Regions from separate parts of the Paenochrobactrum glaciei genome, predicted to be linked through region 2. Evidence: riboswitches for the same ligand, from Rfam matches in the RefSeq annotation. Region 2 holds a riboswitch; the other holds the start of a gene.

Region 1 (7,335 bases), on a different contig from region 2:
GCGTTATATAGAAGAAATGTGAACACATATAGGAATATGAGGCGTGCCGGACCTTCAAGAACTACAGTGTGCCCGTCTACATCAGCTGGTGAGTAGAACAAGAAAATGAGAAGGCATATGGTAAGGCCAAGATAGGTCAACGATTTTGGCAGAACTATATTTTGATGTCTTACCAACCACATGCCGAACAAAAATGATGGTAAAACCCGTAATATGCCAAAATTTGTAAATTGTGCTCTGGTTAAAGAAGGGCCACCAAGCATTCGTGTTAACAGCTCACCACCGATGATCGCTATAATAAGTGCTGCTAAAATTCCCACACCAAAACGTTTGCTTAAGACATCGAATAATGGAAAGCAAAGGTACATCAGGAATAAAGCGCTGAGTGACCAGCTGACATAATTGTAAGAAAAAGTACTACCCAGACCCCAGCTATGCAAAAGAAATAATTGGGTAATAGCATTTTGCCAATTGGTATCCGGCTGGGCATTCGGATTAATAAATCCATATGCATAAGCAATAGAGATGAGCGCAAAACAAGAAAAAGTGGCCACGTGAAGAGGGTAGATGCGTGCTAAACGCTTTGCTTGAAAAGCAAAGTATTGACGTCTATCCCATGTGCCATAAGCACGGCGTGCAAGGAATAGTCCCGATACGATAAAAAATATATCAGTAAAATATGAAAAACGTAAAACAACAGAAGTTATGAATTCATTGTCTATTGGTATTCGGAAGGAATAGTGAAAAGTAGCAATTCCTAAACATAGAATGAAACGTAAACCATCAAAATCTGGAAGTCGTTGCATTATACACCAATTCACAAAAATATTGTTCGAATTTAAAACTAAATTGAATGGTTATGCCGTTTTAATAGGAAAGGCCAGCGGTTTTATTTTTTAGTCAGTGCGATTTAGAATATTTATAGACAGCCTTCACACAAAAGCCAGCGACGCAACATTGGCTTTTGTAATCCCTTATTTATAGTTGATGCGTGTTAAAGTGTTGCGGTCGCACTGAGGCTTGAAAATTCAACGTAAAAATCACGTATGCCTGATGCTAAAAACTGCACAGCAATACATGTAAGCAAAAAGCCCATAATTTTGGAAATTGCTTGTGTACCATGTTTGCCAAGTAGTTTTTCAATCCATTGCGAAGCTGAAAGCATGATGTAAGCAATGGTTGTAACAATCGCGATGCCGATTAAAATATGAACATGCCCCATAATCATCTGGCCGCTTGGAATTTGTGAACCAAACCCCATCACCACCGCGATAGAGCCTGGGCCTGCAAGACTTGGCATAGCTAAAGGGGAGAATGAATAATCCATATCAGCTTTTTTAATGTCGGATGCGCTGGACTCGACTTCTGATGAAGGATCGTTGCCTGAAAACACCAATCGTAACGCCAAAATCAGGATGATAATCCCGCCAGCAACACGAATACCCGGCATGGAAATGCCAAAAAGTGTGATGATACCCTTACCCAGCAGAAGAAAAGTTGCCAGAATACAAAAAGCATAAATACAAGCCTTGGCAGCTTGTTTGCGCTTTTTCTCAGCGGACATGCGATTTGTCAGAGACATAAAAAGCGGAAAAGTAGTCAACGGGTTCATAATTGGCAAAAGGCCAATAACAACAATTGCTGTATATTTAAAAAAATCTACAATATATGACATATGAAAATCCTTTTTGCTCAAGCCTATGAGGGATTTCTAAAGAAAAGGCAAATTTTACTTAATCCAATCTAGCCAGCTAACATTTAAAGCGAATGCGCCCGGTGCCAGCATGGCAAATGCCCATATGGCTGCGGAGGCGAAGTTTGCGAGCTGAAACAAGACTTGCGGTAAATTCATTATACCTGCCATTAGCGGAACAATAGCTCTTAATGGCCCCCAAAAACGACCTATAAAAACGCTCCATGTTCCCCAGCGTTGGAAGAATAACTCGCCATTACGTGCCATATCCGGATATTTAGAAAGCGGCCAAATATTGAGAATTTGCTTTTTATAACGGCGTCCGAGCCAATAAGAGACCCAATCACCTAAAAACGCACCAAGGGCTGCTGAAATCCATAGGGTTAAGAAATCTAAGTTCGCCACACCAATAAGGGCACCCATACCAATCAAGATTGTCGTGGCGGGGGCGAGGAGTGATAAAAAGGCCAGAGATTCACAAAAAGAGAGCGTAAATGCAATGAAGGGCGCTAAATAGCTATATTCCTGAACAAAATTTAAGGTTGTTTGAATCAAATTATTTAGCATCAAGTAGGCTCAATCATAAAATATGCTTCTGGTCGCGGGTGTTTTAGCTGTATCTTATTCCGGTTAAAGTCGCGTGATTTTATCATTGTAGAATATATAATGTAATGAATTACAATTTTGCTGGAAGTAAGATTGAGAGATGAAAATCATAACAATAATTGAGGTTCAAAATTTATTCTTTCACATAGCCGAGCCGTTTTAAAATTAAGAGCTCAGTTTCAGTCGGTGCCATTGTTTCGGCTAATAAATCCAATTGATAGTGGTTCAATGTGCTTTTGAAGTGTCCATAGAGAGAGCGTTTGGGTTTCCAGCCAAGCTCATCGATAATCCGATCCGGTGCGGCCAGACACGGATAATCACGAAATGGAAACCATGAGCGTGCACTTGCATTGCCTGCAGCACCACCGACAGCAATCTGATTATCTTCAAGCCCTGCAACTTGTGCCAACAAGGTGGAAAGTTGCGAAAATGTTAAAATTGCTGTGTCGGCAACATTAAAAACATCGAAGCCGCGGCATTCACTTTGAGAAACATGCATGATGGCATTTGCAACATCATCAACATGAATGAACTGTGCTTGGGTGTCACCTTTTCCGGGCAACAAAATCGGCTTATTGGCGGCCTGCCGCGCCCAGAACCACGTTTCCCTGTCCGAACTATTATCAGCGCCAAAAATATAAGGTGGACGAAGCATGATACATTGGTCGTAATGATCAGAGGCCGAGCGATAGATTTCCTCCATCTCACTTTTCTCTTTGCCATATTCAGCCCAAATGGCAGCGCCGCCCGTCGGCTCATTTTCGAATGGTGGTTGAATTGCACTGTCTGCGTAAACTGCGGCGCTGGAAATGACGATAATATTGCCGGTTACGCCTTGAAGGGCTCGCGTGAGGTTTTGTGCTTGCTGTGGTGTATAACAATTGGTGTCAACAACAACATCAAATTGTTGACCTTTCAGTACATTTTCAAGAGCCTTCAAGTCATTACGATCAGCAATTAGCTGCTCCACATTCTCAAGCGCTACATTGCCACGATTAAGAACGGTCACTTGTTTGGATGCGCTCAAGAATGTATTGACGACATGCTTACCTACAAAGCCAGAGCCTCCGATAATGAGGACAGATTTATTTTTCATCGGACTGACCATATATCTTTCAAAAAACTCGGCGATTCATATGAGAAATGATCTGTGATTCTTGAGCTCAATGAAACCCGTGCAGCAAACCTGCAGGCCTTGATCCGTAAGTATTATGAAGATTGTTTTGAATTTGATAGATGGCGGAGGGGGTGGGATTCGAACCCACGGTACGGTCACCCGCACGCCGGTTTTCAAGACCGGTGCCTTAAACCACTCGGCCACCCCTCCGGCTACACTTTATATTTGAACAAGAAGATCAAATATGAGCTCATATAAGGCAATATAAGCAGTGCTGAATGTCGCCTTTATATGCAAATCATTTGAAACGTCAACTGCTTATTATGCTTATAGAAAAAATAATTGAATGAAGCTGTTAATAACAGTTTTTAGGGCGCATCGCAGCTTTCCGGAACACTCTTTTCCAGATCAAGCGGTGAGGGGGTAAGGCTACCTGTCATAATCTCCAATGGTTTAAAAGGTGGCTCTTCCTGCATAGCCGGATTTGTCATTCGCAAAGTGTAGCAACCGGTAAAGACAGTTTTTTTACCGTCATTATCTTCTGCTTCAATGGCAAGTGGCAGGCTCCAGTAAATTTGTCCGGCACCCGGGTCGGGCTCAATATGTCTGGTTTTCACACGTACAGATTTAGTATTCTCGTAACCTTTGGCAAAATCATTAAAATGCGGATCACGGCCTTCTTCTGAATAATAGCTATAGGCGCGCACATATTCCTTACGATTGATCGCATTATAATAGGATTCAATCAATGTTTCGGGATTGCTGCGATTATCCAGATAATCAGGGACTTTTTCTGTTTCCCCGACCTCTGCCTGAACAGCAGGTGTTACAGTTTTTTCAACTGTTTCAGCTGCCTCAGCAGGTTTAGGCTCTTTTTCATTGGCTAAAGCCGGCAGGCAAGACAAGCCGGTAATGACAGCAGCGAGCATGAGCCCGCGCATGGTCATATCCTGCTTTTTTGCATATATCTGTCGCATGAAATGATCCTTGTTCATTCTTGATCTAGCCGCAAAACATTGATCCCTTGCGATCAGCATTGTAGGATACTAAATATAGTGAAATCATGGCAAATTAAGTGAAGTTTTGTGATCATCACGATTCTTGATTTTCTTGCTGATAGATTCAGTACTTTTGTACAAATTGAAAGTGAATAAAATGGGCCGTTTTGCAGTAATGACCTTGACCGATGCTGCTGCTGGTCGTGTGAATGAAATTGTTGAAGCGCGTGAAGATGCGCATGGCATCCGTATTGGCGTCAAAAAAGGCGGCTGTGCGGGAATGGAATATACAATTGATCTGGTGAATGAGCCGCAGCAAGGCGACGATCTGGTGCAGCATAATGGTGCGTCTGTTTATATCGCGCCACAGGCCGTTATGTTTTTGCTGGGCACACAAATGGACTTTGAAGTGACGACATTGCGCACTGGCTTTGTTTTCAATAATCCAAACCAGACCTCGGCATGTGGTTGCGGTGAATCAATCGAGCTGACGCCCATCTCTGAAGAGAAACTTCGTGAACTTCAAAGCAGTCTATAAAGAACTTATAATAATATATTGAAATCATTATAAAATAGCCCGCCATTGTATCAAAATGGCGGGCTATTTCTTTTAAGTGCGGGCAGGGAGCTTTCCGGCATCACGGCGCACGAGATAAAGCGATGCGCCGACAATGAGGGCTGCGCCAAACCAGAAATTATTATCCGGCACTGCGGCAAAGACGATCCAGCCGAGAATGACATTGATCGGCAGTTTCAGGTCATCAAACGGTTGCAGGAAGACAGCATCCGCTTCGGAATAGGCTGCGATTTGGCAATATTGCGCAATGGCGGTGAGGGTGCCAATCAGAATAAGAATGAACCAAACCTCCATCGCCGGCGCGGCCATTTCCGGCATGCCGATGCCTGATGCAACCCATAAAGCTGCATTAATTGGCGAAAGCAGAACCAGCATATAGATGGAAATACTGACAGAACGCTCAAAGCGCGTCAGATATTTGGTCATGACGGAATATCCCGCCCAGAGTGCGGCCGCCAGCACTGGCAGCAAAGCATAAGCGGTATAGGTATCAGACCATGGTGCCAGAATAATGACGGCACCGGAAAAACCAACAATAGCGGTGATAAGGCGTGCCGGAGTGACAACTTCTTTCAAGAAAAAGCGAGCAAATACGATCACGAAAAATGGTGATGTCATTGCCAGCGCAATGACCTGCCAGATTGGCACATGGGTGAGGGCGTAGATCCATACCTGCACCCCTGCTGCAGCCAATGCAACGCGCATAATATGCAACATCAAATGATTGGTGCGCAGTGCCTGCAAGCCAAGGCGGAATACAAATGGCAGGGTAAGAATGAGGGCAATAATATATTGCCAAAAGGCAATCATAACCGATGGAATGCCTGTTTTGGTGCCAGCCCATTGTGTGGCAACATTGACGCCTGCATAGGCGACACAAGCCGCCAACATCAGACTGGCGCCAAGTAAGGACGATCTGGTCGTTTTAACAGAGGTAATTTGGCTCAACGTTGTTTTCCTGTCTCGTTAGCCTGTCACCTCAGGGTACGGGGAGAAAACAACAATAGGCAGACGGCTAAAAGCCGTTTGCGTATGCAGCATTCACACCACGCTCTCTCTCATCCGGACTATGACCGTCGGCTTCGGAGTTACACCGAATCTGCTGACCCTGACAAAACTGTCAGGCGCTCGCGGGCTTTCGAATAGATTTTATTCGTTACCGCCGGTGGGGAATTGCACCCCGCCCTGAGAACTGGATTTCATTAATTTAGCAGCCAAAGACCAAAACCTGATCTTTGGCTGCTTATGAAATAGGATATGTGTGGCGCTAAATCAATCTATAGATGGATTTAAGGCTTTAAGAATGGGGTTCACTCGATGATGCAAATTCACCCATCAGCTTTTCAAAATCTTCAAAAGGCGGGAAGCCTTCATAACTGTGAGTGGCTGGTGTCTGCGCCCAGTCTAGTTTTTCCTTGGTCATTGTTTCGATGAACGGGACGAACCACCCATGATCATCAAATAATGACGGACGCACATTGAGAAAGCCATCAACGCCTTCAATGCGGGTATACATCCATGTCATACAATGATCGCAGAAATAATGATGTTGTTGGCTCCCATGTAAACCACCGATAACAGGTTCTCCTTGTGTGACTTTAAAGCCGGAAGAGGGAACCATCGCTGTTAATGAAAACGCACTGCTGCTCATGGTCTGGCAGCCGGCACAATGACATGCTGCTGTCATGATCGGAGCAGCTGTCATTTCAATTTTGACCTGTCCGCAACGACATTGTCCGCTTAGGGGTAATCGAGGCATTTTCATTAATTATATCCTTCAAAAAATGATGCTAATTTTTACAAATTCTTTGAAAGTTTTTCAATTTAATATTCTTTCCATCAATGCACAGCCACATTGAAGGCTGATACAGGCAGCACAACTAATTCAATGCGATAAGTCCAGCATCGGTGGGGGTAAACCCGCACCTCTGGAAGTAAAATTCCCGAAGATGGGGCGCAAAATCTACATGCATCCACTCGCAACCAGCTTCCTTTGCATGTTGAACCGCCTCTGCTATCAGAGCTTGTGCAATACCTTGGCGCTGAAATGCCGCTGGTACCATTGTATCCAAAATAAAGGCGTGGACGCCGCCATCCCACGCGACATTCACAAAGCCAATCAGTTTTTCCATATGACGCACACAAACCCAGCCAAGACTGAAACGATTGACCTGTGCCCACCAATCGATAGTTAATATTGAATGTTCAAAGCACTCTGCATGAATGGCATTAACTTCTGCATTCTCAAATTTACCACGCCATTGGATTGTGCACTGGGAAAGAATGGGAGCTTGTGACGACATTATTTTCATGCCCATCATATAAATATGAAACCACATTTTAC
Region 2 (7,335 bases):
GGCTTTGGCGAGTGCTTCAGCCATCGCGTCCACATCTTCCTGGGTGAGCATACCGCCGGAAAAAGGCACATGCACAGCCGTGATGCCGACTTTTTCAGCTACTTTGGCAATTTCAGCGAAATTTGGCTGGTCTGCGCCACCTTCACCATCAGGGCGATGGCAGATCACCATCTGAAAGCCCTGCGCTGCAAGATCACGTATATCATCAGGTGAAATCTGGCCGGAGACTGAATAAATTTCGTCGATTTGGCGAATGTCCATTGTGCTACCTTGCGATTATTGGTCATTGTCCGGTGGGACATAAAAAACTGGCGGCTTCAGAATCTTGAAGCAAACCCTATAAGTCTAATATGGGATAAAATAATGGGAGAAGCCATGACTAATCAAAAATCTTCACGGCTTGTTCAGCGGCAAATTTATCGCGACGGCAGTTTTTTAAACGCGGAACGTCCGGTGCCGGAAGAAGTGGCGGTCGCGGTAAGTTTTGGCGGCACAACCCATGCGGTTATGATGGCAACGCCTGATGATTTGGAAGATTTTGCCATCGGCTTTGCGTTGACCGAAGGTATCATTCAGAAGATCAGCGATATTGAAACCATTAATATCGTGGCGGTTGATGGCGGATTTGATGCACAGGTGACATTGAAAGAGCAATCGCTTAGCCGTTTTGCCGTGCGCCGCCGCCATATGGCGGGGCCGGTTGGCTGCGGATTGTGCGGGATTGAATCAATCGAACAGGCATTGCGTCCGGTGCCGCAGCTGCAAGATGTTGAAGCGCAGTTTTTACCTAAAGACATTATCGACGCGATGGCTTTATTAGCACGTCAGCAAAAGCTGAATGAAGCAACGCGCGCGGTGCATGGTGCGGGGTTTTATGTGCCCGAACAGGGCGTTGTCTGCGTGCGCGAGGATGTCGGGCGGCATAATGCTCTGGACAAACTGGCGGGTGCATTATTGCGCGATATATATGAGCCTGGCCAAGGGTTAGTGGTGGTGACCAGCCGGCTGTCAGTAGAGATGGTGCAAAAGGCGGCGATCATCGGTGTGCCTTTATTGGCTGCAATTTCTGCGCCCACACAACTGGCCATCGAAACGGCGGATAAAGCAGGGCTTACTTTGGTCGCTCTGGTGAGGGGGCAGGAGTTTGATATTTACACCCATGCAGAGCGTGTGCTGCACCCATAAAATAGCACTGATAAAAATGGCGGGGCATCAATACCCCGCCATTTTTTATTACTTAGAAATGTGATTATGCGGTCAGTGCTTTGATGCGCGCACGCTCAGACACGATCTGCATGGCAGCATGGGCTGCTTCCACGCCTTTGATTTTGAAATGCGCATGGAAGAACTGATGATGTTCTTCGCTGTTATGATAATGATGCGGGGTGAGCGAAACGCTCAAAACCGGCACATTGGTTTCCAACTGCACCTGCATCATGCCGTTGATCACGGCAGTTGCAACAAAATCATGACGGTAAATGCCGCCGTCGATCACAAAAGCACAGCCGGCAATCGCCGCATAGCGACCTGTATCTGCTAGAGTTTTGGCCATCAGCGGAATTTCATAAGCGCCCGGTACATCGAAAATTTCGACGTCAACTTTATTGCCGGAAAGCTTGGCAATTTCTTCGATAAAACTTTTGCGTGCTTCATCGACAATATCGGCATGCCAGCGTGCCTGAATGAATGCAACTTTGAAAGGAGTTGTGTTCGGATAGCTCTGTGTCATAGGTTCCTCACGAAACTAGAAACAGGGCGTACAAAAAAATACTTACGAACCCGCACGTCTCCTGTCGGGACGTTCAGATTCTAAGTCTTCTTTCGCTCTCTTCCATCCGGACTATACCGTCGGCTCCGGCATCGCACCGGATCTGCTGACCTTAAACTTGGCATCCAAATTTAAGCGCTCGCGGGCTCAAAGTTTGAATTTCAAACTTCATACCGCCGGTGGGGAATTTCACCCCGCCCCGAGAACAAGACCGCACGGGATTGTACGGCTGTGACAAATGTAGGTTTTGTCCTGCTGTTTGTCCAGAGCTGTTTGTCCAGAGCTGTTTGCGCGTGGGATTGAAGTTGTTTTTGAGCAGACAAGATAGGGTTGGATAAGGAAAAAGAGCGCTTCATTATCGCCAATGAAACGCTCTTTCTCAAATGTGCCTGGAGGGCAAGAAAACTGTTTTGCTTTGGCTTTGTCTGCCAAGGCTGCTGATAAATAAACCTATCAGCCGATTCTTAAGAGAGGCTTAGCTTTGTAAAACTTGACCTCTCAATGTCAGTTTCAGGTGCAGGGGATTAAAATCTTCTTAACGCAAGAACATTTAATGGCTGTTTTGTCTGACCGTGGCTAATGAGCATCAGGTTGATGTTCATCTGTTTGCCAATTGCAAAACGCTCATCAAAATTTTGCATTCGCACTCTTATTAGTGCAGAAGATCAAAACCCATCACTGCGATAGCCAGTGCAGTATTCAGGCTGATAATCATCATAGAATACATAAGTGCGGTTCTTGTCAGATCGCTCATGCCATATTCCTTTCTCTCGCCTGAATATGTCCCCAGTCTCATTCAGGAAATTCGTAAAAAACACTGTCTTCACACAATGTAACAGCGTGTAACCTATGGCGCAACCCTCGAAATGACATTTGTGAACGCGTGTAACACTCGGTGAGTTTTGGCGTGTCAGAAAGTGCAATGTTTTCAATAGTGGGAGCGCGTTTTTGTCACCAATATTTTATCAACTTTAAGCTGTCATTTGGTGTGTTCTTGAGTAAAGTAAGCCAGCCTATCGTGACAGAGACCCCGTAAACACGGAAATTTCCTGTAGCTGATAATTGAAGTTGAATGCCTCATAATCTGAGGAAACATGGATTTATTGCCGTGAACCGGTCAGTGCCTCTTGTTCTTGCCATCGCTCTTTTCATGGAGAACATGGATTCCAATGTTATCTCCACGTCATTACCGGCTATCGCAGACGATCTGGGCACCAGTCCGATTGCACTGAAACTGGCATTAACCGGCTATCTGGTGTCACTGGCGATCTTCATTCCGATCAGCGGCTGGATGGCAGACCGCTTTGGTGCCAAGCGGGTGTTTCGGGCCGCCATTGGTGTTTTCGTGTTGGGGTCGCTTGCCTGTGCGGCCTCAAACTCCCTGACATCTTTCGTATTGGCGCGCTCCTTGCAAGGTATGGGCGGCGCAATGATGACGCCGGTAGGGCGCTTGTTGATCATTCGCTCAACGCCGCGCAATGAGCTGGTTTCTGCGATGGCATGGCTTTCCATTCCGGCGATGGTAGGGCCATTGGCGGGGCCACCGATTGGTGGCTTTATTACCACCTATTTCACATGGCACTGGATTTTTATCATCAATGTGCCAATCGGCATTATGGGCATCTGGTTTTCAACCAAATATCTGCCGGATGCCGAAGAGCTGATTAACCGTAAACTCGACTGGACAGGCTTTGTCCTTTCAGGGCTTGGCATGTCCGGTGTGGTGTTCGGGCTTTCGGTGGTCAGCCTTCCGGCTTTGCCAACCTTTGTCGGCATCAGCACGCTGATCATCGGGGTTGTAGCCAGTCTTCTTTATGTCTGGCATGCCAGACGTGTGGCCGAGCCTTTGCTTGATCTGTCATTGTTTAAAAATCAAGTGTTCCGGGTTTCTGTGGTGGGCGGCAGTATTTTCCGCCTCGGCGTAGGTGCGGTGCCATTCCTGCTGCCATTGATGTTTCAGGTCGGTTTTGGCCTGTCACCGTTTCAGTCGGGTATGCTGACATTTACCTCGGCGATTGGTGCCTTCACCATGAAATTTGGCGCACGCTCGATGTTTGCACGTTTTGGCTTCCGCAACTCCTTGGCGCTTTGCGCGCTGATGTCTGCCACTTTCATTGCCATTAATGGCTTATTCACGCCGGAAACGCCTTATTGGATTATCTTTATGGCGCTGCTGATCGGCGGCGTTGGCCGCTCGCTTTTATTTACCGGCGTCAACACTTTGGCCTATGCTGAAATTCCAAACGAAAAAACCAGTCAGGCAACCCCAATCACTACGGTCGCCCAGCAAGTCTCATTGGCTATCGGCGTCGCCATCGCTGGTGGTATTCTGGAGATCAGTACGCTTTTCCACGGCAAAGAATTACTGCTCAGCGATTTCCATATCGGTTTCTTCATCATTGCAGCGATTTCCGGCATGGCGTTTTTCAGCTTTATCAAGCTTGACCCCGATGCAGGTCATCAGCTTTCAGGCCGAAAAACCTGCAAAAACGAAGCATAAAAAAAATGCCTGACCAGCTATTCCGGTCAGGCATTTTCTAGTTCAACGACGTTAAGTGAACTTAGCCTTTAAAGTCACGCGCGAGCAAATAAAGCTCGACCGATTCAGCACGCGATGCCGGTGGCTTGACGTGATGAACAGAGCGGAATTTCTGCTTCAGCAAGGCCAGCAATTCGTTTTCGGTGCCGCCCTGAAATGTCTTGGTCAGGAAGTGACCGCCCGGCTTCAAAACGGAAATCGCAAAATCTGCCGCCACTTCACACAAATGCGCGGTGCGTAAATGGTCGGTGCGGCGGTGGCCTGTGGTTGGTGCAGCCATATCAGAAATGACGAGATCAGGCTTGTCGCCTAATGCTTCCATCAGTTTTGCAGGCGCTTCATCTTCCAGAAAGTCCATCTGCAACAAAATCACGCCGGAAAGCGGATCAACTTCCAAAAAGTCGATGCCAACCACTTGCGGATTTTCATCGGTGGAGCCGACAATTTTGGCCGCGATTTGTGACCAGCCGCCGGGGGCTGCACCCAAATCGATGATCTTCTGGCCTTTTTTCAAAATATTGTAACGCTCATCAATCTCGATCAGCTTATAGGCCGCGCGGGAGCGATAGCCGTCAGCTTTGGATTTATGAACGTAAGGATCGTTGAGGTGACGCTCAAGCCAGCGGCGTGACGATTCTTTAATCGTGCCGGCTTTTTTCTTGACGCGTGTATGCATGACGCGTGTGCCTGCACCGCCGCGCCCTCCGGTATTCGCACCCCCTGGTTTACCGCTGCCTTTATTACTCATGAATATTGCCTGTTCTTATGCCCGTTGGGCTTAAAGTGACGCCAGGCTCCATCGCGTGACATCAGTTCCGTCAAAATACCTTCGCGCAATCCGCGATCCGCGACCAGCAGTTTTTCGCTTGGCCATACATTGCGTATCGCATCCAGAATTGCACATCCAGCTAATACCAGATCGGCGCGATCAGCGCCAATGCAAGGATTAGCAACCCGTTTGTCAAAGCCCCATGACAGAAGTGTGTCTGTCATGTGGGTTACTTCGTCTGCACCCATCCACATACCATCAACGCGGCGTCTGTCATAGCGCTCAAGGCCTAAATGAATGCCTGCAAGCGTTGTGACCGTGCCGGATGTACCAAGCAGGTGAAAACGTGTGCTTTGCGCCAGTCGCCCTAAATGATGGCGTTCCTGAAAATTACTCAGCAATTCGCTGACATGGCCGACCATGGCAGAAAAGCTTTCCGGTGTCACATCGCGACCGCCAAAGCGTTCAGCTAAAGTGACAACACCCACCGGCAGTGATGTCCAGGCAATAATATGCTCGGCCAAACGCGGTGAACGGCGTTTGGAGACATCAATCAGTGCAATCTCGGAAGAACCGCCGCCGATATCAAAAAGCACAATCGCATCGGTCTCGCGCGCCACCAAGGTGCCGCAACCGGAAACTGCGAGGCGGGCTTCGGTCTGGCGGTCAACGATCTCCAGCTCAAGACCCACTTCAGTACGTACACGCTCCAGGAACAGCTCCCCATTTTCAGCTGCACGACAGGCTTCTGTTGCAATGAGGCGAGAACGTTTCACATTGCGAGCGATCAGCTTATCACTGCATACTTTTAAGGCTTCTACTGCGCGATCCATTGCCTGCTCGTTCAAGCGGCCGGTTGTGCTCAAGCCTTCGCCTAAGCGCACAATGCGCGAGAATGCGTCAACCACCCGAAACTGTCCGGGGCGGGTTGGCGAAGCAACCAGCAAGCGGCAGTTATTGGTGCCAAGATCAAGCGCTGCATAAAGCGGCGCTTCATGGGCACTACCACGAAAACCGGTGCTGCGCGGTGTTTGTTGTGGCAGCCCTGCTTTGCCGTTTACCGGTTTTGCAGCATTGGCCTTTGGGCTTTGTGTGCCCGATGGTTGTGGTTGCGGACGCGCCAGAGTGCGATGTCCGCGTGGCATATCTCCAGCCCGTGGCAAACTGGCTGCAACGCGCTGCTCGGCAGTGTTGTTGCCTTGCTGCTGACTGTTGTTCGGCGCTTGGCCTGACTGGAACGCTGCTGGTTGTGTAGTTGTCTTTTTGCGGCGTGAGCGTCTTTTACGCTTTGATAATTTAGCTTTATTGGCATCCGTCGCTTTTTGTTCGGCAAGCGAAGACTGATTGGACAGGTTTTCAGCAAACGGATTATTTTTCTGAGCGGCATTTTTGCCGCGTTTACGACGACGCGCACGTTTTCTCTGCTCTGCCATAGCTGGCTGATCAGCGTTTGTCCGCAGCGGTAAGGGAGTATTCTTCTCCCTTTCGGAGCGCCCCGAATCGTTTTTCTCCTGCGGCGGAGTTGATCCGGTTGAGGCTGCGCGGTTCTCAGACCGTTTGCCGTTTGCGGCGACAATACGAGCGTTGTTCTCACTCATATTATTGCCTGACGCCCCACTCTTTGCCGGTTTTACACCGTGCTGGCTGGGCTTTTTCAAGGTCTTAGTCCTTTTGGCGCCGCGCGAACCGGTGAAGGACGCAAGCAGGGCGCTTTTTATACATGTGTTGCCCTTAATGTAGCAGTGCTTTGTCCAATTACCAAGGGCAGGATTTTTCATTCTTTGATATTAATCATGTATAAGTGCCTGAAAGCCTTAAAACCTAAGGGATAAGGTTCGCCAAATTAGTTTGGCTTCAGACCTAACTATGTATAAATTCACGACAGATGGCCGGAAATGCTGCATGCTTGGCAGTAGGCTTTGATATTTTCTCATGGCGAGGCGTTGAGCATGAAAAAGTTTGCATGGGGCGTGGTGGGCACCGGAGCGATTGCTCAAAATTTTTGTGCTGATATTTCGGCCACGCAAACGATGCAGATCAGCGCTGTCTGCTCTCGTGATATGCAAAAGGCAAAAGGCTTCGCAGCGCAGTTTTCAGCTGTAAAAGCCTATGATGATTTTAGCCTTATGTTGCAGGATGCAGCGATTGATGCCGTCTATATTGCAACACCGAACAGCACCCATGTGCTCTATACATTGCAGGCGATTGCTGCCGGTAAACCGGTGCTGACAGAAAAGCCGATGGGCCTGAGTGTGGCTG

What was found. A riboswitch is a leader RNA that binds a small molecule or an ion and turns the genes downstream of it on or off. The one in region 2 is predicted to bind FMN.
Region 1: it holds a riboswitch for FMN, as region 2 does, so the genes downstream of both, ABDZ76_RS17025 (DMT family transporter) here and ABDZ76_RS02495 (6,7-dimethyl-8-ribityllumazine synthase) in region 2, are expected to answer to the same signal.

The regions. Positions count from the first base shown of each region.
Region 1 is NZ_BAAADE010000020.1:195-7,529, reverse strand. It holds gene ABDZ76_RS17060 (acyltransferase family protein) at 1-806, opposite strand, end outside; gene ABDZ76_RS17055 (MarC family NAAT transporter) at 995-1,675, opposite strand; gene ABDZ76_RS17050 (DedA family protein) at 1,730-2,260, opposite strand; gene ABDZ76_RS17045 (NAD-dependent epimerase/dehydratase family protein) at 2,433-3,395, opposite strand; tRNA gene ABDZ76_RS17040 (tRNA-Ser) at 3,537-3,626, opposite strand; gene ABDZ76_RS17035 (hypothetical protein) at 3,785-4,393, opposite strand; gene sufA (Fe-S cluster assembly scaffold SufA) at 4,572-4,952, shown strand; gene ABDZ76_RS17025 (DMT family transporter) at 5,025-5,939, opposite strand; FMN riboswitch at 6,038-6,188, opposite strand; gene ABDZ76_RS17020 (GFA family protein) at 6,289-6,756, opposite strand; gene ABDZ76_RS17015 (GNAT family N-acetyltransferase) at 6,872-7,330, opposite strand.
Region 2 is NZ_BAAADE010000001.1:498,934-506,268, reverse strand. It holds gene ABDZ76_RS02505 (protein tyrosine phosphatase family protein) at 1-261, opposite strand, end outside; gene fdhD (formate dehydrogenase accessory sulfurtransferase FdhD) at 376-1,185, shown strand; gene ABDZ76_RS02495 (6,7-dimethyl-8-ribityllumazine synthase) at 1,250-1,729, opposite strand; FMN riboswitch at 1,820-1,979, opposite strand; gene ABDZ76_RS02490 (DHA2 family efflux MFS transporter permease subunit) at 2,877-4,268, shown strand; gene ABDZ76_RS02485 (RlmE family RNA methyltransferase) at 4,330-5,055, opposite strand; gene ABDZ76_RS02480 (Ppx/GppA phosphatase family protein) at 5,052-6,509, opposite strand; gene ABDZ76_RS02475 (Gfo/Idh/MocA family protein) at 7,026-7,335, shown strand, end outside.